2 regions of the Rhodoferax sp. GW821-FHT07G04 genome follow, and region 2 is predicted to be linked to the other one. Evidence: predicted binding sites of a transcription regulator. Region 2 holds the regulator's gene; the other holds the start of a gene.
The links. The regulator sigma-54, encoded in region 2, starts transcription at its own class of promoters, with help from an activator protein. The targets are predictions, from matches to a motif close to TGGCANGNAANCTGCTTT.
Positions count from the first base shown of each region.

Region 1: the regulator sigma-54 is predicted to act here: its motif matches at 6,603-6,620, upstream of AC07OO_RS18920 (CmpA/NrtA family ABC transporter substrate-binding protein).

Region 1 is NZ_JBWKQD010000003.1:348,249-363,004, reverse strand. Features, by position in the region: gene pnp (polyribonucleotide nucleotidyltransferase) at 1-707, opposite strand, end outside; gene rpsO (30S ribosomal protein S15) at 937-1,203, opposite strand; gene AC07OO_RS18950 (branched-chain amino acid ABC transporter substrate-binding protein) at 1,390-2,691, opposite strand; gene AC07OO_RS18945 (Hsp20/alpha crystallin family protein) at 2,785-3,156, shown strand; gene tsaD (tRNA (adenosine(37)-N6)-threonylcarbamoyltransferase complex transferase subunit TsaD) at 3,244-4,350, opposite strand; gene AC07OO_RS18935 (GNAT family N-acetyltransferase) at 4,413-5,195, shown strand; gene AC07OO_RS18930 (ANTAR domain-containing response regulator) at 5,229-5,876, shown strand; gene AC07OO_RS18925 (helix-turn-helix domain-containing protein) at 6,000-6,389, opposite strand; gene AC07OO_RS18920 (CmpA/NrtA family ABC transporter substrate-binding protein) at 6,805-8,049, shown strand; gene ntrB (nitrate ABC transporter permease) at 8,108-9,067, shown strand; gene AC07OO_RS18910 (ABC transporter ATP-binding protein) at 9,064-9,891, shown strand; gene AC07OO_RS18905 (sensor domain-containing protein) at 9,955-12,450, shown strand; gene AC07OO_RS18900 (MFS transporter) at 12,531-13,745, shown strand; gene AC07OO_RS18895 (hypothetical protein) at 13,776-14,009, opposite strand; gene AC07OO_RS18890 (DUF3047 domain-containing protein) at 14,154-14,756, shown strand, end outside.
Region 2 is NZ_JBWKQD010000002.1:1,000,916-1,015,671, forward strand. Features, by position in the region: gene AC07OO_RS13800 (THUMP domain-containing class I SAM-dependent RNA methyltransferase) at 1-985, opposite strand, end outside; gene rpoN (RNA polymerase factor sigma-54) at 982-2,595, opposite strand; gene lptB (LPS export ABC transporter ATP-binding protein) at 2,595-3,347, opposite strand; gene lptA (lipopolysaccharide transport periplasmic protein LptA) at 3,422-4,069, opposite strand; gene pap (polyphosphate:AMP phosphotransferase) at 4,280-5,839, shown strand; gene AC07OO_RS13825 (sensor histidine kinase) at 5,932-7,296, opposite strand; gene AC07OO_RS13830 (response regulator transcription factor) at 7,289-8,020, opposite strand; gene AC07OO_RS13835 (hypothetical protein) at 8,017-8,301, opposite strand; gene AC07OO_RS13840 (Spy/CpxP family protein refolding chaperone) at 8,324-8,797, opposite strand; gene AC07OO_RS13845 (nuclear transport factor 2 family protein) at 8,957-9,454, shown strand; gene AC07OO_RS13850 (alpha/beta fold hydrolase) at 9,451-10,347, shown strand; gene AC07OO_RS13855 (thiol:disulfide interchange protein DsbA/DsbL) at 10,379-11,032, opposite strand; gene AC07OO_RS13860 (SPOR domain-containing protein) at 11,121-11,786, opposite strand; gene argS (arginine--tRNA ligase) at 11,806-13,515, opposite strand; gene AC07OO_RS13870 (hypothetical protein) at 13,660-13,974, shown strand; gene AC07OO_RS13875 (putative bifunctional diguanylate cyclase/phosphodiesterase) at 14,028-14,756, opposite strand, start outside.

The DNA of each region.
Region 1 (14,756 bases), on a different contig from region 2:
TTCCAGTCCCAGACGGGCTTGCCCGCATCGCGCACCAGTTCGTGGATGGCGTTGATGGCGATATTGCCTTGCTCATGGCCATAGACCACCGCGCCCAGCATGATTTCTTCGGACAGTTGTTGGGCTTCGGATTCGACCATCAGCACGGCCGCTTCGGTACCGGCAACGACCAGATCCATGATGGAATCCTTGCGTTGTGTCTGGCCGGGGTTCAACACGTATTCGCCATTGACGTAACCCACGCGGGCTGCGCCGATGGGGCCGTTGAATGGGATGCCAGAGATAGACAGTGCTGCGCTGACCGCGATCATAGCGGCGATGTCGGCGTCGACTTCAGGGTTCAAGGACACGGTGTGGATGACCACGTGCACTTCGTTGAAGAAGCCTTCGGGGAACAGCGGGCGGATCGGGCGGTCGATCAGGCGGCTCGTCAGTGTTTCGAATTCACTGGGGCGGCCTTCACGCTTGAAGAAGCTGCCGGGGATCTTGCCTGCGGCGTAGGACTTTTCCAGATAGTCCACGGTCAGGGGGAAGAAATCCTGGCCGGGTTTGCCTTCGGTCTTGCCAACGACGGTGGCCAGCACAACGGTGCCGTCCATGTCCAGCAGCACGGCGCCGGTGGATTGGCGTGCGATTTCGCCGGTTTCCATCGTGACGGTGTGTTGACCCCATTGGAAAGTTTTGGTGACTTTGTTGAAAATACTCATTGTTTTATCTCCTGAAGATGCGGGAACCCGCTGGCAGGTAAAGGCCACCTGCCAAGCCCGGAGGCAACAACGCAGAACACGATGCCATTCCAGAGAAACTGGGGACGCGGTTCAGAAAAACCGCCAATTTCCTTGGAATGACACAGCTTCGCTCTGTTTTTGCCGTCTCCGAAGTAAAAAACGCCTGAGCTAGTGAACTAACTCAGGCGTCTGTCATTTGGTGCAGTGCTTACTTACGCAGACCCAGCTTGGTGATCAGAGCAACGTAACGGTCGTGGTCTACGCGGTTCAGGTAGGCCAGCAGGCTCTTGCGGGTGTTGACCATGCGAACCAGGCCGCGGCGGCCGTGGTGGTCCTTGGCGTGGGTCTTGAAGTGAGGCATCAGTTCGTTGATGCGGGCAGTCAGCAGAGCGACTTGCACTTCTGGACTACCGGTGTCGTTGGGGGTGCGGGCGTTGTCTTTGACAACTGCTGCTTTGATGCTGGATGCGATCATGTCTATTTCCTGTCGGATAGGGGCGCATGCCGGTTCTGTACCGACGGTGCCCCAGGTTTCTGAACTTGCGCCAGGTGCTGGAACTGCTCCTGGCGTGCGCCTTGCCCGATGCAAAGCCTGTCGATTATAGCCCGATACAAGCTGTACGTGCAACCAGTTCTTTTTCTTTGATGAACGGGCTGCGCCCTAGGGACGCTGCATCTTGCAACTGGTCGGCAACTCGGCCGCCTCGGGAGCCAGCGTCTTGACCACCTTGAAGCCGTAGCCCGAACCCTCCACGTCAAACTTGACGCCGGGCGCACCCTGGCGGTCCATAACACCGATCACCAGAGGCTGCTGGAACTGGTGGTCGCTGGCGCGCATACTGCCGCCCTGCCCCGCCAGGCTGACCTTGGCCTTTTCCATCTGGGTTGCAACGGCTGCGATATCCACACCACCACTCGCGGCCGGTTTGGCCGCTTCCAGAGACTGGGCGAGGGCTTCGATCAGCAACTGCATGCGCATGTGCACGTAGTCATCCGCGGGCTGTGGGTAGCGGGCACGGAAGGATTTGTAAAACGCCTCGCTTCCGCTTGTCTGTACATTGGGCAGCCAATCGGCTACCGCCACCACCTTGCCGATGCCGGAATCGCCAATGGCGGCCGGCGCGCCCAGCGCATTGCCGTAAAAGGTGTAGAACTTGCCTTCAAAACCCACCTCCTTCGCGGCTTTGATCAACAGCGTCAGGTCATTGCCCCAGTTGCCGGTGATCACAGCCCCGGCGCCGCTGGCCTTGATCTTGTTGGCGTAGGGCAAAAAGTCCTTGATGCGCGCCATCGGGTGCAGCTCTTCGGCCACGATGGCCACATCGGGCCGTTGCACGCCCAACTGGCGCCGCGCCTCGCGCAGCACCGCCTGGCCAAAACTGTAGTCCTGGCCGATCAGGTAAACCCCTTTGAGCGCCTTGTCGTCCTTGATGACATCCATCAGCGCCGCCATGCGCATGTCGGCATGGGCGTCGAAGCGGAAATGCCAGAAGCTGCACTTCTCATTGGTCAGCGTTGGGTCCACCGCCGAATAATTGAGGAACAGCACACGGCGCGCTGGATCGCGCTCGTTGTGCTTGTTGATGGCATCGATCAGCGCCGCAGCATTGGCCGACGAATTGCCTTGCAAGACGATGCGCGCGCCGCCGTCGATGGCCGAGCGCAGCGCCGACAAGGCTTCCTCGTTCTGGCCCTTGCTGTCGTAGCGTTCCAGCACCAGCGACTGGCTACCGCCACCCGACAGTTTCACGCCGCCGCGCGCATTGACACGCTCCACCGCCCAGGCCAGGTTGCGGAACACGGCTTCGCCGGGGGCCGCATTGGGGCCACTCAGCGCCTCCACCATCGCCAGCTTGATGGCCGGCGCGGCGGCAGTCTGCGCAGCAGCCATGCCACCGGCAAGGGGCAACACACATAGCGCTGTCGAAAGGGTTTTCAAGACCCGCCTGAGAAGAATAAACATGTGATTTTTTGCTTGAAATATCGAAGAGGAGTCGCAGCTTAGATCCATGCGGCGATCGCTGTGAGAGCCGCGCAGTGTACTAGGAGATCCACCATGTTTTTTGCCACTACCACACACCCCCACCTGCACCGCCACAGCTATGGCCGCTCGCTGGAGCGCTTCATGGATGAAGCCCTGCGCACCAGTACCAACAAGGCCGTAACCTACACCCAGGATGAGACCAGCTTCACGCTGACCCTGGACATGCCCGGCATTGCCAAGGACCAACTGGGCATTTCCATCGAAGGCGCCATCGTGCGCATCAGCAGCAAGGAAGGCGCACCCCGCCGCTACAACGCGGCTTACGAGCTGCCGCTGGACATCGACACCACGACCAGTGAAGCCAAGCTGGAAAACGGTGTGTTGACGCTGAAGCTGGTCAAGAAAGTGCCGGTCAGCAACGCCGCGGAACTGACCATCCAGTAAAGCGGTACCTCCTCACTGCGTGCAGCTCGCCGCTCCTCCCTCCAGAGGAGCGCGGCGCACCGGTGGAGAACCCTCACACGGAGCGTCTCAAAGGCTGTCGAGCGGCCAGCGCGGCTTGACGTCAAACGCGTACGTGGTCGTAGCCTGTTGCAGGCCGCTTTGCAAACGCATCGCTGCCGCCATGGCAATCATGGCACCGTTGTCGGTGCACAGATGCAGTTCGGGGTAGTGCACCCGAACCTTGCGCTTGGCGCAGGCCGCATTGAGTTGTGCGCGCAGGTCGCGGTTGGCCCCCACACCACCAGCCACCACCAGCCGCTGCAAGCCGGTTTGTTTCAAGGCCGCCATGGCCTTCTTCAATAGCACTTCCACAATCGCCGCCTGCGTAGAGGCCGCCAGGTCGCTGCGCTGCTGCAACGGCAGCGCGTCAAAGCCCTCGGTCGTCCCCGCATTGGACTGCGCAATGACAGGCGGCAAGCCGGCCGCCCGTGCCGCCTCGGTCGCCACCATGCGCTGGGCCTGTACCAGCACGGCTGTCTTCAAGCCCGCGAACGAGAAATCCAGATCACCGCTGTGCAGCAGCGGGCGCGGCAACTTGTAGGCGGCAGGGTCGCCCTGTTCCGCCATCTTGGCCAGCGCCGGCCCACCGGGGTAACCCAGTCCCATCAGCTTGGCGGATTTGTCAAAAGCCTCTCCGGCCGCATCGTCAATCGTCTCGCCCAGGAGCGCGTAACGCCCCACCCCGTCCACCCGCATCAACTGCGTGTGCCCGCCGGAAACCAGCAGAGCCACGAACGGAAATTGCGGCGGGTCTGCGCTCAAAAACGGCGACAGCAGGTGGCCCTCCAGATGGTGCACGCCCAGCACAGGCTTGTCCAGCGCCGCGCCCAACGCACAGGCCACGCCAGCTCCCACCAACAAGGCACCGGCCAGGCCAGGACCACGGGTATAGGCCACCACATCCACATCGGCCAGCGCTCGACCGCTGTCCCGCAGCACCTCCTGGGTCAACGGCAGCACCCGGCGGATGTGGTCGCGGCTAGCCAACTCAGGCACCACACCGCCAAAGGCTTGGTGCATGTCGATCTGGCTGTACAGGGCATGCGCCAACAGCGTGGGTGTAGCCTGACCCTGGCTTTGCACCAGGGCCACTCCCGTTTCATCGCACGACGACTCTATCCCCAATACCAGCATGTTTACCCCTCTGAGGGACGGAGTTTAGCCGTCGCCTGTAGGCGCTCGGCACAATAGGCGCCATGGAAACATCAACCCTCTCCTCTGCCCCCCATCTGTCAGACAGCGACATTGAAAGCCTGGAGCGCGCCACGCTCGACGCCGTGGCCCCACCGGCCATGCAGGCCATCGAAGGCTGGCTGCTGCCCTTTGACAACTCCACGATAGGCCGCGCCAAGAGCGCCGTGCCCACACGCCACCACAGCCTACAAGTAGCCGACATCGCCCAGATTGAGACTCTGTACGCCCAGCGTGGTCTGCAGGCCGCCTTTCGCGTGGCTGATGTGCCCGGCTTGGCCGCTATCCACGACGAACTGCGGCGCCTGGGCTACCACCCAGACCAACCCACGCTGGTGCAGGTGGGCACGGTGCAACAGATGCGCAGTATTTGCCAGGCGACTCCGGCTGAGGTCAGCGAAACACCCCTACCCGCCTGGGCTGCGGTCTACACCGCGCCGGGGTTTGACCCCGTCGATGGCGCCAATCGGGTGCAGGCGCTCAGCCGCAGCCGCCATGTGGTGTATGCCGTGGTGCAAGAAGCCGGCCAGCCCGTTGCCGCCGGCACGGCCTCGCTGAGCCAGGGCTGGGCCAGCATCCATGGCATGCGCACGGTGGTGCAGCAGCGCGGGCGCGGCCTGGCCGCCCGCATCCTGGCCGGCTTGGCCAACACCGCGCAGGCACACGGCCTGAAACGCGTGTTTTTGCAGGTGGAAGAGGACAACGACGCGGCGCTGGCCCTGTACCGGCGCGCAGGCTTTGCCACCCATAGCCGCTACCACTATTGGCGCCGTAGCTCAGGGCACTAACTCAGTTGGCGCGATTTTTGCGTGGCAAACGCCATGCAAGAAGCCCTGCGCATCGTCGTTATTGCCCCGGATCTGGACATTGCCGACCCGGACGACACCCGGGCGCTGGACCAGGCCGAGCGCTCGCGCAGCCTGCGTATTGGTTTGCTGGAAAGCGGCTTCAACCTGATCGCCGTGTTGCCCGCCGACACCTTTTTGCATGAGCGCCTGGCGCAATTGCAGCCCGACCTGATCATTCTGGATGCCGAGAGCGAGGCCCGCGACGCGCTGGAGCACGTGGTCATGGCCACGCGCGATGCGCGTCGCCCCATCGTCATGTTCACCAACGACAGCGACCGCTCCAATGCACGGGCGGCCGTGGCGGCGGGCGTATCCGCCTACATCGTGGCAGGCCTGTCGCCCGAACGCATACGCCCCATTCTGGACGTGGCCATCGCCCGCTTTGAGCAGGACCAAGCCCTGCGCTCCGAGCTGGCGGAGGCAAAAACCGAATTGCAAGACCTGAGCACCGAACTCAAGAACCGCCGCACCATCGAGCGTGCCAAGGGCCTGCTGATGCAGCGCCAGGGTCTCAGCGAGCAAGCTGCTTATGAGAAGTTGCGCAAGTCCGCTATGGACAAGGGGTTGAAGGTGGTGGAGGTGTCGCAGCGCATGCTGGACGCCATCGACCTGTTGGGTTGATTGGTCCAGCCCCATGTGATGGGCGGGCGTAGGGCCACAAATCCGCGCCGGGCCGCCCCAAGCGGATTTAGCTCCCTCGGGGGGCAGAGAGCCACACGCAGTGGGCGAACGTGGGGGCGATCTTCAGATGCTGAGGTTCATCGCCCGCGCCAACGCAAACACGCTGTTGACGCAAAGGTGGGACATGGCGTTGGACTGTTCGGATCCGCGCGACACAGCACAATCGCGCCCGTATTGGGTGATCACATAGTGCGCACAGGTGACCTGCCGGCCAGGGCCGAGGATGGCCGCCGCGCGGGATGCGACCACGGCACCCAAGACCTCCAGCCGCGCCAGTCGGTTGCGGGTGGATATCTCAGGGGCGCTGACATCATGGGCCAGTTCCTTGATGGACATCGCCCGGTTTTGCGTGGCCAGATGCCGCAGTATTTCCAGCGACTCGGGCCATTGCTCCACCGGAACATTGCGGTTGGTGGTGTGCACCTTGGAGGGGGTTTCAATCTTGGTAGCCATGCTGCATGTATCGGCAAGCGCTGTGCATTTCTTAAGTCCTGCACTCCTTTGGGTGCAGTGCACAGGCTTGGTGCCAGTGCGACCCACATCACACGCTCACAGCATGCGCATTCGGATAATTGGCACCTAGCCCTCTAGGAATATAGCTGTAGCGCTATCAAAAACAAAGCAACTACCCACACGCAACACGCACCATTGCCGCGCACTGGGGGTTGGCACACACATTGCGTATAGCGTGTGGAGACCAACGATGGTCACTGACTGACATGCACCACCCAACGGCGGGTGGTGCCGGTCAACCCGGACAAAGGCGTCCCCACCTGCACGCGGCTTTTTGCGAAGCCTCTTGCACGGTGAGGACGCCTTTTTTATTGCCCGCAATTTGTGCCACTTTGATTGAAGGACCCAGGCCACCATGACCGACCTTTTGCAGAACAAACTCAGCCGCCGCACGGTATTGCAGTCCGCCGCCATAGGTGCCATCGGCATCACGCCAGCGCTACGCGCCGCTGTCTACGCCGCGGGCTCCGATGCACCCGAGAAGACCGAGGTCAAGATCGGCTTCATCCCGCTGACCGACTGCGCCAGCGTGGTCATGGCTTCGGTGCTGGGCCTGGACAAGAAATACGGCGTGAAGATCGTGCCCAGCAAGGAAGCCAGCTGGGCCGGTGTGCGCGACAAGCTGGTCAATGGCGAGCTGGACTTTGCCCACTCGCTATACGGCCTGATCTACGGCGTGCACTTAGGGCTGGGCGGCCCCAAGAAAGACATGGCCGTGCTGATGACGCTGAACCACAACGGCCAGGCCATCACGCTGTCGAAAAAGCTGGCCGACAAGGGTGCCGTTGACGGCGCCGGCCTGGCCAAGCTGATGGCGGCCGAAAAGCGCGAATACACCTTTGCCCAGACCTTCCCCACCGGCACCCACGCCATGTGGCTGTACTACTGGCTGGCGGCCAACGGCATAGACCCCATGAAGGACGCCAAGGTCATCACCGTGCCGCCGCCCCAGATGGTGGCCAATATGCGCGTGGGCAATATGGACGGCTACTGCGTGGGCGAGCCCTGGAACCACCGCGCCATCATCGATGGCATCGGCGTGACCGCCACCACCACGCAGGACATCTGGAAGGACCACCCGGAAAAGGTGCTGGGCACCACGGCCGAGTTTGTGAAGAAATACCCCAACACCGCGCGCGCCGTGACGGCCGCCATCATCGAAGCCGGCCAGTGGATCGATGCCAGCCTGTCCAACAAGAACAAGATGGCCGAGACCATTGCCGACAAGAGCTACGTGAACACCAGCGTGGACGCCATCAACCAGCGCATCCTGGGCCGCTACCAGAACGGCCTGGGCAAGACCTGGGACGACCCCAACCACATGAAGTTCTTCAACGACGGCACGGTGACTTTCCCCTACCTGTCCGACGGCATGTGGTTCATGACGCAGCACAAGCGCTGGGGTTTGCTGAAGGAGCACCCCGACTATCTGGCGGTCGCCAAGCAGATCAACCAGATCGACATCTACAAACAGGCTGCTACTGCCGCCAAGGCGCCCATCCCCAAGGACGCCATGCGCAGCAGCAAGTTCATGGACGGTGTGGTCTGGGACGGCAAGGACCCCAAGAAATACGCCGACAGCTTCAAGATCAAGGCCTGAGATTTGCGGGGCAGCCCTTTAGCGCTGTCCTCAACGGATTAGAAAGGAACCCACCACCATGGTCAGTGCCGTATTCCACTCGCCCCTGTCGGCAGCCGCCGAACAGATTGCTACCAAAACAGAAGCGCCTCACGCATATTCCACGAGGGCTACCACCATGAAAGCTTCAGAGCCTTTGGCCCAAGCAGCCGCCCCGGCCGCGGTTGCCACACCCGACGCCAGCCGCGCCAGCTTCGACGCGCGCGCCGCGCTGCTGGCCGTGCTGCCACCCGTCATGGGCCTGGGGCTGCTCGTCGGCATCTGGGCGCTGGTCAGCATCAGTACGGCCAGCAGCATCCCCAGCCCGTGGGAGACCTGGAAGGAGGCGCTGACGCTGTTCTCCGACCCGTTCTACCGCAAGGGGCCCAATGACCAGGGCGTGGGCTGGAACGTGCTGATGTCGCTGCAGCGCGTGGCCGTGGGCTTTGGCCTGGCGGCGGCCGTGGGCATACCGGCTGGCTTTGCCATCGGGCGCTTCGCCTTCCTGGGGCGCATGTTCAATCCGCTGATCAGCCTGCTGCGCCCGGTGTCGCCACTGGCCTGGCTACCGATTGGCCTCTTGGTGTTCAAGGGTGCCAACCCGGCCGCCATCTGGACCATCTTCATCTGCTCCATCTGGCCCATGGTCATCAACACCGCGGTCGGCGTGCAACGCGTACCGCAGGACTACATGAACGTGGCCCGCGTGCTCAACCTCAGCGAGTGGAAGATCGTCACCAAGATTTTGTTCCCCGCCGTGTTGCCCTACATGCTGACCGGTGTGCGCCTGGCCGTGGGCACGGCCTGGTTGGTGATCGTGGCCGCCGAGATGCTGACCGGTGGCGTGGGCATTGGTTTCTGGGTGTGGGACGAATGGAACAACCTCAATGTCAAGCACATCATCATCGCCATCTTCGTGATCGGCATCGTCGGGCTGATTCTGGAATATGCCCTGATCAAGATCGCAACCGCATTTACGTTTGAAGAGGTCAAATCATGAGCAGCCTGAAATACATCGAGATCCAGAACGTCGCCCAAACCTTCAAGACCAAGAAGGGTTTGTTCCCCGCCCTGCGCGACATCAACCTCACCGTGGCCAAGGGCGAGTTCGTGGCGCTGATCGGGCACAGCGGCTGCGGCAAGTCCACGCTGTTGAACCTGATCGCCGGCCTGACCACACCGACCGAGGGTACGCTCTTGTGCGCCAACCGCGAGATCGCCGGACCCGGCCCCGAGCGCGCGGTGGTGTTCCAGAACCATTCACTGCTGCCATGGCTCACCTGCTTTGAGAACGTCTACCTGGGCGTGGAGCGCGTGTTCGGCGCGGCATCCAAGAGCACTGGAGCGCCCAGCGAGAACAAAGCCCAATTGATGGAGCGCACCAACGCCGCGCTGGCCTTGGTGGGCCTGACCGCCGCCGCGCAAAAGCGCCCCGGCGAAATCAGCGGCGGCATGAAGCAGCGCGTGGGCATTGCCCGCGCCCTGGCCATGGAACCCAAGGTGCTACTGATGGACGAGCCCTTTGGCGCCCTGGACGCGCTGACCCGCGCCAAGCTGCAGGACGAGCTGCTGGAGATCGTGGCCCGCACCCAAAGCACGGTCGTCATGGTCACGCACGATGTGGACGAGGCGGTGCTGCTCTCCGACAAGATCGTCATGATGACCAATGGGCCGGCCGCCACCATCGGCGAGGTGCTGGCCGTGGACCTGCCCCGCCCGCGCAACCGCGTGGCGCTGGCCGACAGCCCGCAGTACCTGGGCTACCGCAAGGCCGTCATTGACTTCCTCTACACGCGCCAGGCCCATGTCGAAAAGGCAGCCTGAAGGCATGCGGCGGCCTTCTGGGCCGCTAAAACCCCATTACGGGAGACGCCATAATGTCACGCTATGGAGAACACCCTGGCGGGGCAACAACAACTGCAGCAGCAGAAACTTTCGCATGAGCGTTGGGAGCTGATCCTGCGCGGCATGGACGCCGCGCCATGGGATTGGGACCTGGCCACCGGCGAGGTCTACCTGTCATCCACATGGTGGAACATGCTGGGTTATGTGAATGCGGAGCTGCCCGCCAACTCGTCCCTGATGGCCAGCTTCTTCCACCCCGACGACGCCACTGCCATCGACCAGAGCTTCACCGCCGCGCTGCAAGGCCGTGGCGAGACCTGGCAGACCGAATGCCGCATGCGCCACAAGCAGGGCCACTATGTGCCCGTGCTGTTGCGCGCCCATATCCAGCGCAATGACCAGGGCCAGGCGCTGCGACTGTCGGGCACCAACACCGACCTGACCGAACGCAAACAGGTAGAGGCCCAACTGCAAGATAGCGAGGCCCGCTACCGCGCCCTGGTGGAGTGGTCCCCCATCGGCATTGGCGTGCACCAGGACGGCCTGGTTGCCTATGCCAATGCGGCGGCCATCCGCATCCTCGGGGCGCGAACCGAGGCCGAGCTGATCGGCCTGCCCATGATGGACCTGGTGGACCCGCGCTACCGCAGCCTGGTGGCGGCGCGCGTGGCCCAGGGCCTGGCCAGCGGCGCGCCGCTGCCGGTACAGGTGGAAAAATTCATACGCCGCGACGGCCGCTCCATCGACGTGGAAATTCAGGCCTCACCCATCACGCACAAAGGGCGCCCCGCCATCCAGGTCAATTTTGTGGACGTGACCGAGCGGGAGAAGAGCGAGGCCACGTTGCGCGAGAGCGAGGCCCGCTTCCGCGCACTGACCGAGCTGTCGTCCGACTGGTACTGGGAGCAGGACGAAAACTTCCGCTTCACGATACTGGGCGGCAAGGTCTACAACAGCACCGGCCTGACCATGGACCAGCACCGGGGCAAGACGCGCTGGGAGATTCCTTGCCTCAACATGACCGAGGCCGATTGGGACGCGCACCGCAAGGTACTGGCCGCCCATGAGCCCTTTCGCGACCTGGAGATCCGCAGCCCCGACACCGACAACACCGCCCACTGGGCCAGCGTCAGCGGCTCACCCATGTTTGATGGGGATGGGCGCTTCCGCGGCTACCACGGCATCGGGCGCGACATTTCGCAGCAAAAGCAGGCCGGCGAAGAAATCCACCGTCTGGCCTTCTACGACGCTCTGACCGGCCTGCCCAACCGCCGCCTGCTGCTGGAGCAGCTCAAACGCGCGCTGCACACCAATGCCCGCCACCACCGCCACGGCGCCCTGCTCTTCATCGACCTGGACAACTTCAAGACGCTGAACGACACGCTGGGCCACGATGTGGGCGACCTGCTGCTGCAGCAGGTGGGCCAGCGCCTGTCGGACTGCGTGCGCGAGGCCGATACCGTGGCCCGCCTGGGCGGCGATGAGTTTGTGCTGGTACTCGAAGACCTGGAGACCGACCCCCATGCCGCGGCCCTGCAGGCCGACAGCGTGGGCAAGAAAATCCTGGCCAACCTGAACCAACCCTATGACCTGGTGGGGCGCGAACACCACAGCTCACCCAGCATGGGCATCACGCTGTTCGATGCCCGCAGCCACAGCGTGGACGACCTGCTCAAGCAGGCCGACCTGGCCATGTACCAGGCCAAGGCCGCGGGCCGCAACACCTTGCGCTTCTTTGACCTCAGCATGCAGACCGAGCTGGAAGACTGGGTGGCGATGGAGTTCGACCTGCGCGATGGCCTGCAGGGCGGCGAGGAGCTGGTACTGTATTTCCAGCCCACGGTGGGCGCCACAGGCCATATCACCGGGGCCGAGGCCCTGGTGCGCTGGCTGCAGCCCACGCGTGGCCTGGTCATGCCCGAGCACTTCATCGCACTGGCCGAGTCCACCGGGCTGATCGTGCCGCTAGGCCGCTGGGTCATGAACATGGCCTGCGAGCAGTTGTCTGCCTGGGCCCAATCACCAGAGACCGCCCACCTGAGCCTGGCCGTCAACGTCAGTGCACGCGAATTGCGGGAACCCGGATTTGTGCCCGGCGTGCTGAAGTTTCTGCAAATCTGGAAGGTGCCGCCCAATCGGCTGCGCATCGAGCTGACCGAGAGCGTGCTGGCCCACCGCGTGGACGACATCATCGGCAAGATGAACGAGCTCAAGGCCCATGGCGTGGGCTTCTCGCTGGACGATTTCGGCACCGGTTATTCGTCGCTGAGCTACCTCAAGCAGTTGCCGCTAGACCTGCTGAAGATCGACCGCTCCTTTGTGCGCGACGTACTCAACGACCCCAATGACGCGGCCATAGCGCGCACCATTGTGGCGCTGGGCACCACTTTGGGCCTGTCCGTGGTTGCTGAAGGGGTGGAAACCGAGGCCCAGCGCGACTTCCTGGCCGACATCGGCTGCCACGCCTACCAAGGCTTCTTGTTCGGCAGCCCGGTTCCCATCGAGCAATTCAAAAACTATTTAGTGTCCCGTCCCTAGGTACGCACCGTTTTGAGTAGGTCTGGCACGGGTTTCGCTTTGGTGCATGGGTTCAACCCATTTTTAGGAATTTGTGCACCATGTCGGGATTTCGCAGTTTTCTGAAGAGCGGCCACGCGCCCACGCTGTTCGCCTCCTTCTTGTACTTTTCGTTTTCCTGCTGCATTTGGGTGCTCAATGGCGCGATGGCGCCCTTTATTTCTGAGACGTTCAACCTCAGCCCCGCACAAAAGGGCCTGATGCTGTCCATCCCCATCATCGCCGGCGCGCTGATGCGTTTTCCGCTGGGTATCCTGTCGCAGTACATCGGCCGCAAGAAAGCCACGCTCGTCGAGATGGGCATGATCATGGTGGCGATGCTGTTTGGCTTTTTCTGCGTCAAGAGTTTCAACGACCTGCTGGCCATGGGCGTGCTGCTGGGCATTGCCGGCGCCAGCTTCGGCGTCGCTCTGTCGCTGGGCTCGGGCTCGTTCCCACCCCGGCACAAGGGCCTGGCCATGGGTCTGGTGGGTGCGGGCAATGTGGGCACGGCCGTGTCGGTGCTGATTGCGCCGCCGCTGGCCCAGGCCTTTGGCTGGGTCACGGTGTACGGCATTGCGGCCGTGGCCATCACCATCCCCATGGTGGTAATGGTCATCTTTGCCAAGGAACCCAACGACGTCGACTCCCATGCCTCCTTCAAGGAGCACATTGCCTGCCTGTTTGAGAAAGACGGCTGGGCCTTCAGCCTGATCTACGCGGTCACCTTTGGTGGCTTCATCGGCTTGGCCACCTTCTTACCCACCTACTACTACGACCAGTTCGGTGTCAGCAAGGTCCAGGCCGGCCAATTGACGATGCTGGCCGCCTTCATGGGCGCGGCCGTGCGCGTGCTGGGCGGCTGGATATCGGACCGCTGGGGCGGTGTCAACACACTGAACCTGGTGCTGTGCACGGTGGCGGGCACGCTGGTGCTGTGCGGCCTGTCCACCGGCTCGCTGGCCGTGACCACACTCTTGGTGATTGTGTGCTTCGCGGCCTTGGGTGCCGGCAACGGCGCGGTATTCCAGTTGGTGCCGCTGCGCTGGCCGCTGGCCACTGCGGTGGCCGGCTCCATGATCGGCGAGATTGGTGCCTTGGGCGGCGGCCTGGTGCCTAACGCCATGGGCTTGTCCAAGCAATACATGGGTAGCTACTCCGGCGGCTTCTTCGTGTTCGCCACCCTGGCCGTGGCCATGCTGGTCATGCTGCGCGTGATGCAGATCCGCTGGACTCGGACGTGGGCAGAAAAAGGAGGCCGCGCACGCACTGCGTAATACTGGCGCACGAACGACACGAGAGTCCCCTCACCCCTGCATCATCGCCTCCTCCACCGCCGTCTTCGCCTCCGCAAGCCCGAAGAAGAAGCGGGTCGGTTGCGGCGCGGCCTTGGGCATATGGGCGGGAGGTGGCCATAGGCGGCCGTTCAGCCAGTTGGCGGAAACGCCACCGATATCCATGGATTTCAACTCGCAGACGGGTACACCGTCCGACAGTGCAACGTACAGGGTCGGCGAATCTTTCCAACTGATGTTTGCCATATTGTCCCTTCTGGTACCGCATGCAAAGCTGCGCGCAATCGGGAGGTTGAGCAATAAAACAGTTCACGTCAAGCAGAATTTGTCATATACATCGGGCATAGTTGTCCATCCGCACACCAGCCCCCGCCGCGACGCCACAGAGCCATGCTGAACTCATCCGTTTTTGTTCCCTTCAACAACCGCAGCCCCAGCTTGCACGGCTTGCTGAGCGCCGCTGTGCTGTTGCTGATGACAGCCTGCACGTCGGTGCCGGCCCCTACCGACCCCGAGGTGGCACAGGGCCCGTACGCGTCGGCGGACGCACCAACCGGCAAACCCACCGCCTCTGCGGCACCGTTTGACACTTGGCAGCATTACCCCCTGCCCGGCAAGCAGGCCACCGAGTTCTCTTTTGTGCGGCAGGATGGGCGCTTGGTGGCTGCGGCGGTTTCCAAAGCATCGGCCAGCATGTTGCGCCAGCCCCTGCGGGTGGAGGCGGCCGACTTGGGCAAGATCGAATTTTCATGGATGGTGCCGCAATTGATCGAGCAGGCCGACATGGCCCTGCGCCAGGCGGATGACTCGCCGGTGCGGGTGGTGCTGGCCTTTGACGGTGACCGGTCCACGTTTTCGATGAAGAACGCCATGCTGTCCGAGCTGTCCCACGCGATGACGGGCGAGCCCCTGCCCTATGCCACGCTGATGTACGTGTGGTGCAACAAGCGGGCGCCGGGCTCCGTCATCGTCAACCCGCGCACCGACCGCATC
Region 2 (14,756 bases):
TGACACCCGCCACGGCAATACGGTCACCATAGGGTGGGTTGAGCAGCAGCAAGCCGGGCACATCGGTGGGCGGCATGCGTTGCAACGCGTCGCCACCGCGGAACTCGACGACATCGGCCACACCGGCGCGCTCGGCATTGCGCTGGGCAAAGTCCACCATCCGGTGGGACACATCGCTGCCAAAAATCAATGGCCCCTGGTCGGGTCCCGGCTTGACGACGGCAGCGGCAGCTTCGGCCTTGATGGCGTCCCAGACGTGTTGCTGGAACGGAATGTATTTCTCAAACGCAAAGCGGCGCAGGCTGCCCGGTGCGATGTTGCAGGCGATCTGCGCGGCCTCGATGGCAATGGTGCCGCTACCGCAGCAGGGGTCGTACAGCGGCAACAGATCATCGTCACCCTCGGCCCAGCCGCAGGCGGCAATCATGGCCGCGGCCAGCGTCTCTTTCAGCGGCGCCTCGCCCTTGTCCTCGCGCCAGCCGCGCTTGAACAGCGGCTCGCCCGAGGTGTCGATATACAGCGAGCAAGTGTCGGTGGTCAGGTGGGCATAAATGCGCACATCGGGCCACTGGGTGTTGACGTCCGGGCGCACCCCGTGGGCCTTGGCGCGGAAGCGGTCGCAAACGGCGTCCTTGATCTTGAGCGCGGCAAAGTTCAGGCTGTTCAGCGGGCTGTGCTGGGCCGTCACCTCGACCTTGATCGACTGCTGGGGCGTGAACCAGATCTCCCACGCCACGTCGCTGGCGGCGCGGTACAGGTCTTGTTCGGTGCGGTATTCCGTGTAGTTCAGCTGCACCAGCACGCGCTGGGCCAAGCGGCTGTGCAAGTTGAGCCGCAGCGCGTCGCGCCACGAGGCCTGGGCCATCACCCCGCCACGGCGTGTCAGCAGGTCCTGGCCCATCAAACCGGTCAGGTCGTGCACCTCATGGGCCAGCAGGTCTTCTACGCCGGCGGCGCAGGGGAGGAAGATTTGGAGTGAGTTCATAAAGCCTTCCTCAACGACGCGGGAGCAATCTTCAGCCCCTCGCGGTATTTGGCAACCGTGCGGCGGGCGCATTCGATGCCCTGCTCTTTCAGCATCTCGGAAATCTGGTTATCACTCAAGGGCTTTTTGTCGCTTTCGGCGCTGATGAATTGCTTGATGAGTGCGCGCACGGCCGTGCTGGACGCATTGCCGCCGGACTCTGTGCCCAGGCCGGAGCCGAAGAAATATTTCAGCTCGAAGGTGCCGAACGGCGTGGCCATGTATTTGGCGGTGGTGACGCGGCTGATGGTGGACTCGTGCAGGCCCAGTTCGTCGGCAATCTCGCGCAGCACCAGGGGGCGCATGGCCAGCTCGCCGTGCGTGAAGAAGCTTTTTTGCCGGTCCACGATGGCGGTGCTGACGCGCAGGATGGTGTCAAAGCGCTGCTGGATGTTCTTGATGAACCAGCGCGCCTCTTGCAGGCGCTGCTGCAGGCCGGCGTAACTGGCGCTGTCCTTGCCGCCACCACGGTGGTTGCGCAGCACGTTGGCATAAATGTCGTGCACGCGCAGCTTGGGCATGACCTCGGGGTTGAGCATCACGCGGAACTGCGGGTTGACACCGGGGCGCACCTTGCCCACGGGCACCACCAGCACATCGGGCACAACGATGTTGCGCTCCACATCCACAAAGCGGCGGCCGGGCTTGGGTTCCAGGCGGGCGATCAGCGTGATGGCCTCGCGCGTCTGTGCGTCGGTGCCGTTGCAGCGCTGCACCAGGGTCTTGACATCGCGGCGGGCCAGCAGGTCCATGGGCTGGGCGCAGATGCGCAGCGCCAAGGCCAATAGTGCGGCCTGCTCGGGCTCGGGCGGGTCCAGCGCGTCGTCCAGTTGGGCGCGCAGTTGCAGGCGCAGGCATTCACCCAGGTCGCGGGCGCCCACACCAGCAGGCTCCAGGCTTTGCAGCAGGCCCAGGGCGACCGTGAAGTGGTGGACCAGGTCTTCCAGCTGTTCTTCATCCGCGTCACCGGCTAGGCTGCGGGCCAGCTCGGGCAGCGGGTCTTCGAGGTAGCCGTCGTCGTTCAGCGACTCGATCAGAAAGCGCAGCGCGCTGGCATCCACCTCGCCCAGGCGCAGGCCCAGCGCCTGGCGGTGCAGGAAAGACTGCAGCGACTCCTGGGTACGGGCCAGTTCGGTGGCGTCGGTGTCTTCGTCGTCACCCAGGTTGTTGGTGCGGGCCTTGGCATCCGTGCCCCATTCGCCGTCGTCGGGCACCAGTTCGGTTGTGCCGTCGCCGTCCCAGCTGGGTTCGTCGTCACCGCTGCCCAGCGGGGTGGTGTCTTCGTCCTTTGTGCTGCTAGCCCCCGTGGAATCTGGATAGTCCGCTACGGAATTGGAAGCAACTTCGGATTCACGCTCCCCCGCACTGACCGGCGTATCGGCCTGGGCCAGGCCAAACTCCTCGCGCACGGCCTCGTCCTGGGTCAGTTCCAGAAAGGGGTTTTCGTCCAGCATCTGCTCCACTTCCTGGCTGAGTTCCAGTGTGGAGAGTTGCAGCAGGCGGATGGACTGCTGCAACTGGGGCGTGAGCGCCAGGTGCTGCGAGACGCGTAAAGAAAGCCCCTGTTTCATCACATCCGAAAGTGTTCGCCGAGGTACACGCGGCGCACGTCGGCGTTGTCCACGATCTCGGAAGGCGTGCCCTGGGCCAGCACGCGGCCGTCGCTGATGATGTAGGCGTGGTCGCAGATACCCAGGGTCTCGCGCACGTTGTGGTCGGTGATCAACACACCAATGCCGCGCGACTTCAGGAAATTGATGATGCGCTGGATTTCAATGACGGCAATCGGGTCGATACCGGCGAAGGGCTCGTCCAGCAAGATGAAGCGGGGCCGCGTGGCCAGCGCGCGGGCGATCTCCACACGGCGGCGCTCACCACCCGACAGCGCCAGCGCCGGTGATTCGCGCAGATGCTCGACGCGCAGGTCTTGCAGCAGCGCGGTCAGGCGCCGCTCGATCTCGGCGTTGTTCAGCGGCTTGCCGGCCTCGTCGTGCTGCAACTCCAGCACGGCGCGCACGTTTTCCTCGACATTGAGCTTGCGGAAAATCGACGCCTCTTGTGGCAGGTAGCCCAGCCCCAGGCGCGCACGGCGGTGGATGGGCATGTGCTCGATGGAGTGGCCATCTATCGTGATGTCGCCGGCGCTGGCACGCAGCAGGCCGACGATGATGTAGAAGGATGTGGTCTTGCCCGCGCCATTGGGCCCCAGCAGCCCCACGACCTCGCCGGTACGCATCGTCAGGGACACATCCTTGACCACCTGGCGCTTGCCGTAGAACTTCTGGATATGGCTGACCTCCAGCCGGCCCAGGGTCGAATCCACCGCGCCGCTGCCGTTGGCGCTGCTATCTGTGTCTTTGCTGCTTTCGCCGCTGTCTGCGGCCACCACCACATCGCTCACTGGGGGGTTCCCCCCAATGTCGTCGTGGCGCGCAGGTTGGGGCTGGGTTGGGATGCCGCCTTGCCCGCCGCCGGTGCAGAGGCAGCAGCTTCGGGCTTGGGCGTCAGCATGGCTCGCACCCGGCCGCCGGGCGCGGGTGCGCTGGCACTGGTTTTTGCACTGGCGGCGCTGCTGCCATCCACACTGAATTTATCGGTCAGGTTCTCATACACAATGACCGCGCCGCTGATTTCGTCGGCCACTGCGCCACCGCGCAGGCGGCGCAACTGGGCCTTGCCGGTGAATTTAACAATATCGGCACGGCCGTCGTAGTCAATGTGCTCGCTCTCCACCTCGATGAATTCGTCCAGGGCCTCGCGCTTTTGCCGAAAGAACGCCGGCCGCTCCGGCGAGCCGGAAATAGCGCCGAACTGATAGCCGTCGGCGTCCTGGCGCACATCAATATGGGCGGCGCGGACTTGGATCGTGCCCTTGGTCATTACCACGTTGCCATGGAAGATCGTGAGCTGTTTGACATCGTCGTAGCGCATGGTGTCGGCTTCGAGATTCATAGGCTTGTTGCGGTCGGCCTTTTCTGCCCAGGCGGGCATGGCAAGCGCCGTGCAAACGGCCAGGAACAGCAGAAGTTGGGGTGGTTTTTTCATAAAGGCACGGAACTTGCTCGGGTGGAGCCTGGACGATTGTACTGAGCATAGCGCCACAATCGCTTCTGGTACCCCGGGCTTTTTAGGGCGCTTCTATTTTTATAGCTACATATTCAGTATGTACAAGGGCTAGGCTCCATTTCCATCAATGCCTGTCCGCTCCAACCCCCCGGCCTAGAATGGCTTGGCCAATCAGCAGGAGACATGCCCATGTTCGAATCCGCAGAAATCGGCCACACCATCACCAAAGCTGCCTACAAGGCCGCAGTCCCGGCCCTGCGCGCAGCGCTGCTGACTGCACAGGTAGACCTGCACGAGAACAAGAAGATTCCGGTCATCGTGTTGGTCAGCGGGCAGGATGGCGCCGGCAAGGGCGAGACCATCAATGTGCTGTACGAATGGATGGACGCCCGCTTTTTGTCCACGCTGGCTTTCTCTGAGCCCACTGACGAGGAGCGCGAGCGCCCGCCCATGTGGCGCTACTGGCGTTCGCTGCCGCCCAAGGGGCGGGTCGGCATCTTCGCCGGGTCGTGGTATTCGGAGCCGATACGCCAGCGCATCGAAGACGAGATTTCGCTCAAAGAGCTGGATGCCCAGGCCGACCAGATCAACCGTTTCGAGTCCATGCTGGTGGATGAGGGCGCGCTGGTGCTGAAGTTCTGGTTCCACCTGACCAAGGAAGGCCAGGCCAAACGCCTGAAGGCGCTGGAGAAAGACCCGCGCACCGCCTGGCGTGTGACGCAGTGGAACTGGGACCGGCTCAAGACGTACGACAAACTGCAAGACGTGGCCGGCCACCTGCTGCGCATGACCAACACGCCGTGGGCGCCGTGGATGGTGATCGAAGGCACGGACGACCGCTACCGCTCACTGACCGTAGCGCAGATCCTGCTGCAATCCATGCAAAAGAAGCTGGCCAGCACCGACGAACAGGACACGCCGGTGGCACCACTGGTGCGCGTGGACACCGATGGCCGCACCGTGCTGTCGACGATGGACCTCACGCTCGCCTTGGCCGACAAAGACTATGAGGACGCGCTCGCCCACTGGCAAGGAAGGCTGGCCGAGCTGATGCGCGATCCACGCTTCCAGGGTCGTTCCCTCGTGTGCGCATTTGAGGGCGCGGACGCCGCCGGCAAGGGCGGCGCAATCCGGCGCATCAGCGCGGCGCTGGACGCGCGCCAATACCAGGTGATCCCGGTTGCTGCGCCAACCGAGGAAGAACGCGCGCAGCCCTATCTGTGGCGCTTCTGGCGCCATGTGCCGCGCAAGGGTCGGGTGACGATATTCGACCGCACCTGGTATGGCCGCGTGCTGGTGGAGCGGGTCGAAGGCTTTTGCAGCGAAGCCGACTGGCTGCGCGCCTACACCGAGATCAACGACTTCGAACACGAGCTGGCCGCGTCGGGCGCCATCGTCGTCAAGTTCTGGCTGCAGATCAGCCAGCAGGAGCAGCTGAAACGCTTCAAGGCGCGCGAGCAGATTCCCTTCAAGCGCTTCAAGATCACCGAAGAAGACTGGCGCAACCGCAAGAAGTGGGACGCTTACCAGCTGGCCGTCTGCGACATGGTGGAACGCACCAGCACGGGCAATGCGCCATGGACGCTGGTGGAGGCCAACGACAAGAACTACGCCCGCATCAAGATTCTGCAGACGCTGTGTGAGCGGGTGGAGGCAGAGCTGGATGGGCGTTGCGCGGACGACGGTTCACCGGCTAGGCCGAAGAAACCGAAGAAGTCCAAGAAAGACAATAAGCGCCACAAAGCCTGAGGCGCCTGGACGTCATAGCGTTCTGCTCCGTGTCCCCCGCCCGCTGCGCGGGCTCCTCCTTTACCTGCGCAGAACGCTATGCCGCCCAGGCTCTAGCGTGAGGGTGTTGCGCCCAACTGAGGGGACAGATCCACACTAACCTCCAACCCCGGCTTGGCATTGCGCAAGGTCAACCGCCCACCATGGGCCTGCGCCACCAGCTTGCACAGATATAGCCCCAAGCCCACGCCGCCAGCCGTGCGGCCCCGCGCGGAATCGGGCCGGTAGAAAGGCTCGGCCAGGTGCGGTAGCACCATGTCGTCTACGCCGGGGCCGTAGTCGCGCACCGATACGCACGCGGTGGCCCGCCCCGCCTCATCGACGTGTTGGTGCAGCCGGATGCTGGGCGGCTGGTCTGCGCCGACACTGTGGCGCAGCGCGTTGTCGAGCAGGTTGCGCAGCAGCAGGCGCATACGCGTGCGGTCCAGTTGCAGCGGCGGCAGATCGGGCGCCAATTCCAAGTCCACGGCAGGCGCAGCGCCTGTTGAAGCGGCCTGGGCCACCTCCTGGATCAATTCGGCCAAGTCCACCGGCTCCAGTTGCAGGGCGGCATGGCCCTGGCCCAGGCGTTCGCTTTCCAGCAGGTCGGTGACCAGGTCGCGCATCTCGCCCAGGTCGCGCAGCAAGGCCTCGCGGCGTGCGGCCACATCGCCTTCCTCCGGTAACAGCTCGGTGTTCAAGCGTGCGCGGGTGAGCGGGCTGCGCAGTTCGTGGCTGATGGCCAGCAGCAGGCCGCGCTTGGCCTCCAGCATCTGGTGGATGCTGCGCGCCATGGTGTTGACGTCGGTGGCCAGTTGGCCCAACTCATCGCGGCGGCGCACCGGTATGGGCTGGGCAAAGTCTCCGCTGCCAAAACGCTGGGCGCCGTCGCGTATGTCGTCCAGCGGGCGCAGCAGGCGGCGTATGTAGCCATAGGCCAGCGCAGTCAGCGCCAGGATGCCGGCCAGTGTCATCCAGCCTATGCGGTGGGGCTGGTTTTCCCAGGCGGCGGTGCTGATGCCCAGCGCGATGCGATGGCCGTCGGCCGTGGTGCGCGACAACAGGCGCGGTGGGCCGTCCTGCCATTCATCGCGCATCTCGCCATGGTGGTGGGGCAACATCTCCGACTGCGGGTTGCTGCGCCAATTGACCACCGGCCCGGCGATCTGCACGCTCAGCGGCAGGCGCTGGGTCAGCGCTTGGGCGCGCTCAATGCTGGGCGGGCTGCCGATCTCGGCCACCAGCCGGTCCACGTAATCGCTGACCAGCGGGCGGGCCGCCACACGCCAGCCCACGCTCAGCGCCTTTTGCATGCCAAAGGTGAAGGTGGCGGCCAGGCCCATGGCCAGTAGCAGAAACAGCGTCAGCAAGCGCCAGCGCAGCGAATGCCCCAGCGCATGCCGCGCCCGGCGGTGCCAGTGGCGGCGCAGCTTATGCATGGCGGGTCTGGCTGGGGCTCTGCGCACGCAGCGCCAGCGCATAGCCGGCGTTGCGCAGGGTCTTGATCGCGTCCAACGGCTCCAGCTTCTTGCGCAGGCGGCTGACCACAATGTCCACGGCCCGTGTGTAAAGGTCTGCCTCATGCCCGCGCAGCTGGTTCAGGATGTCGTCGCGGTGGAAGACCTTGCCGGGCTCGCGGGCCAGCAGGTGCAGCAGGTCAAATTCGGTGCTGGTCAGCTCGATGCTCTGGCCCAGGCACTGCACGCTGCGGGTGGTGGCGTCCACCACCAGCCCCTCGAAGAGCAGGCGGCCATCGGCGGCGACGGGTGTTGCGGATGCCGTGCTATTGCCATTCGGCTGGCGGCGGCGCAGCACGGTCTGCAGGCGTGCGACCAGCTCACGCGGCTCGAAGGGCTTGGGCAAATAGTCATCGGCCCCCAGCTCGAGGCCGACCACACGGTCCATGACATCGCCGCGTGCCGTCAGCATGATCAGCGGGATATCGCTCTCTTTGCGTATCGTGCGGCACAGCTCAAAGCCGTCCATCTCGGGCAGCATCACATCCAGAATGGCGGCATCGAACCCGCCCTGGCGCAACTGGGCCAGGCCGGTGCTGGGGCGCGTGGCGTGGCTGAGCTGCATTTCAAAGCGGGCGCAGTAGGCGGCCAGCGGCTCGCCCAACTGCTCATCGTCGTCAATCAACAGGATGCGCATCGTCGTCATGCGCCGATTGTCGTACCAGCGGCGTGGTAGTAAACGGCCTGGCGCAGCCGCTGCTGGCGCGGCGCGGGCAAGCGGTCAAAGGTATCGGCCGCCAGCGCCAGTGCACACTGCAGGTTGGCCGGGCTGTGCGCGGCAGACCGCGCCAACTGCTGGGCATGCTCCCGGTCGAACCGGGGGCCCCAGATCAGGGCCAGCAGCTCGGCGGCTGGCTCTGCGGTGGATGCCAGCAGCGCCGGGCCGTGGGCCCGCACGCCGGCAAATAGCGCTTGCATGGGTGGCATGGCATCGCTCCCCTGCTGGCGCTCAACCCCGGTGCCACCAGCCGTGGCGGCCTTGCTGCATAGCTTCGCGTACCTTGGTTTGCTGGGCGGGTGTCAGGCTGTCATAGAAATCGGCCAGGGCGTTGATGACCTCGGGGCTCTTACTGGTGACGGCGGCGGTCTTTTCCGTCAGCAGGGTCTGGGCACGGCTGCGGTCAAACTTCTCACCCGCCACCAGGGCCTGCATCTCGGCGCGGGGATTGGTGGTCTTGCCCACCAGGGCGCTGCGCTGCTCTTGCAGCTTGTCGGCCAGCACGTTGAGGCGTTGCTTCTGGTCGGTATTCAGGTCCAGCTTGCCCGCCACGCGTTCGATGATTTTGGTACGCATCTGGGCCTGGTCTTCGGCGCTCATATTGCTGCCAAATTCGTGGCGGTGGTGGCTGCAGGCAGAGAGTCCACCGACGACGATGCTGACGCCCACCAGGCTGTAGAGGCTGCGTTTGATCCAGGATTTCATGGAAGTGTCCTTTGAAGGAATGTGTTGAACAGGGCTCCATCGTGCCGGGGTGGTGCTGTGGCGTCCTCTCGCCGGGGTATCGATTTGTTTCAATATTTTTCAGCGCCGGGGCCGGTTTGCGGCACACTCGCGCCAGGGATGACACGAAAGGTCCATGCCATGCAAGCCAATGCGCTCACCATCACCAAGTTCTACACCGCGTTTGCGCAGTTGGATGGCGACGGCATGGCCCAGTGCTATGCGGACAACGTGTCCTTTGCCGACGAGGTGTTCACGCTGCAGGGCAAGACCGCGACCATGGGCATGTGGCAGATGTTGATCGCAGCCACCCGCGCCAAGGGCATGGATGCATGGCGCCTGGAGTTCTGCGACGTGATGGCCGATGCCACATCGGGCGAGGCGCACTGGGACGCGCACTACCGCTTCAGTGCCACCGGACGCATGGTGCTCAACCGCATCGACGCGGAATTCACATTCGACCCACAGGGCCTGATCACACAGCACCATGACCGCTTCAACTTCTGGTCCTGGGCCAGCCAGGCCCTGGGGGCGCCGGGCCTGCTGCTCGGCTGGTCGCCCTTTTTGCGCCACAAGGTGCGCCAGCAGGCTGCGGCCAATTTGCAAAAGTTCATGGCCAGCCAACAGCCATCGCCATGAGCTGGTTTGAAGGATTCGAAACGCGCACCATCGTTGCCAAGGATGGCGCAGACATATTCTTCCGTTGCGGGGGCAATCCAGACCGGCCAGCCTTGGTGCTGCTGCACGGGTTTCCGCAAACCCATGTGATGTGGCGGCGCGTGGCGCAGTTGCTGTGCGACGACTTTTTCCTGGTGTTGCCCGATGTGCGGGGCTATGGCGACTCGTCCCACGCGCCGGGTTTGCCGGACCACAGCAACTACAGCAAGCGCGCCATGGCAGCCGATGTGGTGGCCGTTGCCGACGCACTGGGGCTAGGCAGTTTCTTCCTCACAGGCCACGACAGGGGTGGCCGCGTGGCCCACCGTCTGGCGCTGGACCATGGACCACGGGTGCGCAAGCTGTGCGTCATCGACATCGCACCCACACTGGACATGTATGCCCGCACCGACATGGCGTTTGCCACTGCCTACTACCACTGGTTCCACCTGATACAGCCCAGCCCCTTGCCCGAGGAGATGATTGACGGCAATGCCATGGCCTATCTGCACCACAAGCTGGGCGGTTGGGGCGCTGGCGGTCTGGCACACATCGAGCCACAGGCACTGGCCGAATACGAGCGCGCCTTCTGCCGCCCCGAGGCCATCCACAGCGCGTGCGAAGACTACCGCGCCAGTGCCGGCATCGACCTGGAGCATGACCGTGCAAGCCGTGCGCATGGCGAGAAGATCGCTTGCGAAACCTTGGTGCTGTGGGGTGCACGCGGCGTGGTGCAGCGTCTGTTCAAACCCCTGGATCTGTGGCAGGCCCAGTGCGCCGCAGCGGTCAGCGGAGAGGCCTTGCCGGCGGGGCACTTCATACCCGAGGAATTGCCGGCGCAAACAGCAGAGGCCTTGCGCACCTTCATGCGCTAAGGCCTCTGCTACCGGCTATTGCGGTGTTGGATTAACGTTTGGCGCGCACTTCGGCGATCAAGGCGTCGGTCACTTGCAATGCGCGTTCGATATTGCCGGCCATGGTGCCGTCGGTGTAGAAGCGCCCGGCAATACCCAGGGCCGGCACGCCTTCGACCTTATAGGTGTTTTGCAACTGGGTGGCACGTGTGGCCTTGGTCTGCACGGTGAAAGAGTTGTACTGCTCCAGGAACTTCGCCTTGTCGACACCCTGCTTGCTGACCCATTCCGCGATCTCTTCGCCGGTGGCCAATTTGAGCTTTTCAACGTGAATGGCATGGAATACCTTGGCGTGCAGCTTGTCCACCAGTCCCAGCGCTTCCAGCGTCAGGGCCAGGCGCTGCTGCGGCACAAAGCTGTCCTGGAAGGACACGTGGGAGCGGCGGAAGGCCACGTCCTTGGGCAGGGTCTTGATCCAGTTGACCAGCGTGGGTTCGAAGGCATTGCAGTGGGGGCAGCTGTACCAGAAGAACTCCACCACTTCGATCTTGCCAGCCGGGGCCTCAACGGGCGCCTTGGTGTCGAGGATGTGGTAGTCCTTGCCGGCAGAGAACTTGGAAGCCTGTGCCTGCGCCGAGGGCGAGAACCAGGCGCTGGAAGCCAGGGCGGCACCAGCGGCCGCTTGGGTAAATTCACGGCGTTTCATCATCTTATTCATGCAAGACCACTCCAAAAAATTTGTGCCATTGTGACCGGGAGCCAGGACATTAGTTCCCTGCGCTGGGGCTGGGTGCTTAACGCTGTACACGCACCAAAGAGGTTTCCAGGCCCGCCTTCTCCATTTTTTCCTTGTTACGCTCGGCGTCTTCCTTGGTGTCGAAAGGCCCGGTGCGCACACGGAACACGACGCGACCCGATTGCTCACGCTCGGTAATCTTGGTCTCGATGCCGCTCAAGGACAGCTTGGCCCGATGGGCCTCGGCATCTTCCGCGGTACGGAATGCCCCAAGCTGCACAAAGAAGATGAATGGCTCGGTGCTGGTTGACGTGGTGCTGGGGCCTGCCCCCTTGGCCTTGGCCAGATCACCCAAGGGGTCGGCCGAGACGGCGGGCTTGACCTCGCCCTTGGCGTCAGGCTTTGCGTCGGGCTTGGCCGCAGCTGCTTTGGGGTCCGCCTTGGGATCGGCCTTGCTGGGGTCTGCAGACTTGTTGGTGGCTGTTGCAGAAGCCGCAGGTGCCGCGGCCTTGGCGGGGTTCTTGCCATACAGCGGGGCGTTGGGGTCCCAGTCCTTGTTCTTCTTGGCCTCGGCCTCGTCCTGGTCGGCCGAGCGGCTCTGGCCTTTGTTCATGAAGGGCACCGGCACCTTGGTCACATAGACGGCCACGCCCAAGGCCGCAGCCAGGCCAATGACGATGCCGATGATGAACCCCAGAATTGTTCCGCCACGCTGTTGCTTCATGCGCTACCTTCGTTGTCAACTACATTTTTTGCGGGGCGCTGACGCCCAACACTGCCAAGCCATTGTGCAATACCTGGGCCGTGGCCGCGACCAGGGCCAGGCGGGCCAGCTTGACCGCTTCTTCGTCCACCAGGATGCGTTCGGCATCGTAGTAGCTGTGGTAGCAGGCGGCCAGTTCGCGCAGGTAGAAGGTCACATCGTGTGGCGCTTCGTCTACGGCTGCGGCCGTCAGCATCTCAGGGTACTTGGCCAGCAACAACATCAGCGCCTGGGCTTGCGGGCTTTGCAGGGCCGACAGGTCCACGCTTTGCAGGCTGGCCACATCACCGCCCCAGGCGGCCAGCACCGAGCAGATGCGGGCATGGGCGTACTGCACGTAGTAGACCGGGTTGTCGTTGTTCTTCTGCACCGCCAAGTCAACGTCAAAGGTGTATTCGGTGTCGGGCTTGCGGGAGAGCAGGAAGAAACGCACAGCGTCCTTATTGGTCCACTCGATCAGATCGCGCAGCGTCACATAGCTGCCAGCCCGCTTGCTGATCTTGACCTCTTCGCCGCCCTTGACCACGCGCACCATGGTGTGCAGCACATAGTCGGGGTAGCCCTGGGGAATGCCCACATCGGCCGCCTGCAGTCCGGCGCGCACACGGGCGATGGTGCCGTGGTGGTCTGTGCCCTGGATGTTGACGACCTTGGTGAAGCCACGCTCCCATTTGCTGATGTGGTAGGCCACATCCGGCACGAAGTAGGTGTAGGTGCCATCCTTCTTGCGCATGACGCGGTCCTTGTCGTCACCGTAGTCGGTGGACTTCAACCACAGCGCGCCGTCCTGTTCGTAGGTCTTGCCATTGGCGACCAGCTTGCCCACCGTTTGTTCGACGCGGTTGCTCGTGTACAGGCTGGACTCCAGGTAGTACTCGTCAAACTTCAGGTTGAAGGCTTGCAGGTCCTTGTCCTGCTCGTGGCGCAGATAGGCCACGGCGAAGTTGCGGATGGACTCCAGGTCCTCCACATCGCCACTGGCCGTGAAGCTGCGGTCGTCGGCCTGCACGGTTTTCTTGGCCAGGAAATCGTCGGCGATGTCCTGGATGTAGTCACCGTTGTAGAAGGCCTTGCTGGCGGGGTTGTCGGGATCGGTGGGCCAGCAGTCGTCGCCGGGCTTGAAGCCCTTGGCGCGCAACTGCGTGCTCTTGGTCAGAGTTTCGATCTGCACGCCGGCATCGTTGTAGTAGAACTCGCGGTGCACGCTCCAGCCCTGGGTCGCAAACAGGTTGCAGATGGCATCGCCCAACGCGGCTTGGCGGCCGTGGCCCACATGCAAAGGGCCGGTGGGGTTGGCCGACACAAACTCCACCAGCACGCGCTGGCCCTGTTCTTCCGATCGCACGGGCTGGTAGCCATACTGCGCGCCCTGGCCCAGCACTGCACGCACGACCTGCTGCTTGCTCTCGGGCTTCAAGCGGATGTTGATGAATCCGGGACCGGCGATTTCGATGGCGTCGACCCAGCGTTGGAAGGCGGGCTGCGCCAGCATTTCGGCCTTCAGGTTATCGGCCAGTTGGCGCGGGTTCAGCTTGAGTGGCTTGGCCAGTTGCATGGCGGCCGTGGTGGCCAGGTCACCATGGGCAGCCACCTTGGGCGACTCAAACGCCGCCTTGGCACCGCTGCCCGGAGACAGTTTTTCGAGGGAAGCGGCCAGCGCTTCCAATAATTCGTTTTTTACAGACAGCATGCGGGGATTTTACGGGGGCGGGTCGGTGGGTCATCCACATTGTTGTTTTTGGCGTTGTGTGTTTGAATCCCAGCGTGGATTTCGTTCGCTTTTTCCTTGCAACGGCGGCACCGGCTGTCACTTCAACCCCTAGGACACACGATCATGATGAAAAAATTCCTCCCCCTGCTGGCTCTGGGTCTCTCTCTGTCATTTGGTGCGGTCCATGCGGCGGATGCTGAGTCCGCTTGCGGCGACAAGGCCGCCGAAAAGAAATTGGCCGGCGCCGCGAAAACCAGCTTCATGAAGAAGTGCGTGGCCGATGCGGGTGGTGGCAGCGCCAGTGCCACCTGCGAGAAGTCCGCCGCCGACAAAAAGCTGGCCGGTGCCGCCAAGACCAGCCACATCAAGAAGTGCATGGCCGATGAAAAGGCCGGCGGCGCTACACCCGCCGCCGCCGCCAGCGCCCCCAAGAAGTAAGCCACCCCACGCTTAAATCTCTATGCCCCATCAGCCTGGCTGGTGGGGCATTGTTATTTTTGGATGGACGGCAGGCCCACCACCGCTGCATCAAAAGCCCCAGCGGCCACAGGCCGGGCAAAGAAGTAGCCCTGGCCCAGTTGGCAACCCAGTTCCAGCAGAATCTGGCGCGTTGCTTCATCCTCTATGCCCTCGGCCGTGGTGTTCAGGCCCAGGCTCTTGGCCATTTGGATGATGGCCGTGACGATGGCCCTGTCCTGCGGACCTTGGTGCAGCCGCTTGACGAAGGACTGGTCGATCTTGAGCTTGTCCACCGCAAAGCGCTGCAGATAGGACAGGTTGGAGTAGCCGGTCCCAAAGTCGTCGATGGAAATCTTGACCCCCAGGGCCTTGAGCTCTTGCAGCGATGCGATGAAGGTTTCGGCGTCCTGCACCAGCGTGGATTCGGTGATTTCCAGCTCCAGGCAAGCCGGGTCCAGGCCGGGGCCTTGCAGTGCATCCCGCACCACCGCCACGATGTTGCCGCGCCGGAACTGTACAGGCGACAGATTCACCGCCATCACAAACTGGGTGCGTCCTGCCCGCTGCCATACGGCCATTTGCTTGCAGGCCTCTTGCAGCACCCAGGCCCCCATGTCCACGATCAGGCCCGACTTTTCGGCGGCCGGGATAAAGTCGCCAGGTGGCACCAGGCCCCGTTCGGGGTGCTGCCAGCGCACCAGCGCCTCCGCCCCCACCAAGGCGCCGCTGGTCAGATCGACCACCGGCTGGTAGTGCAGCAC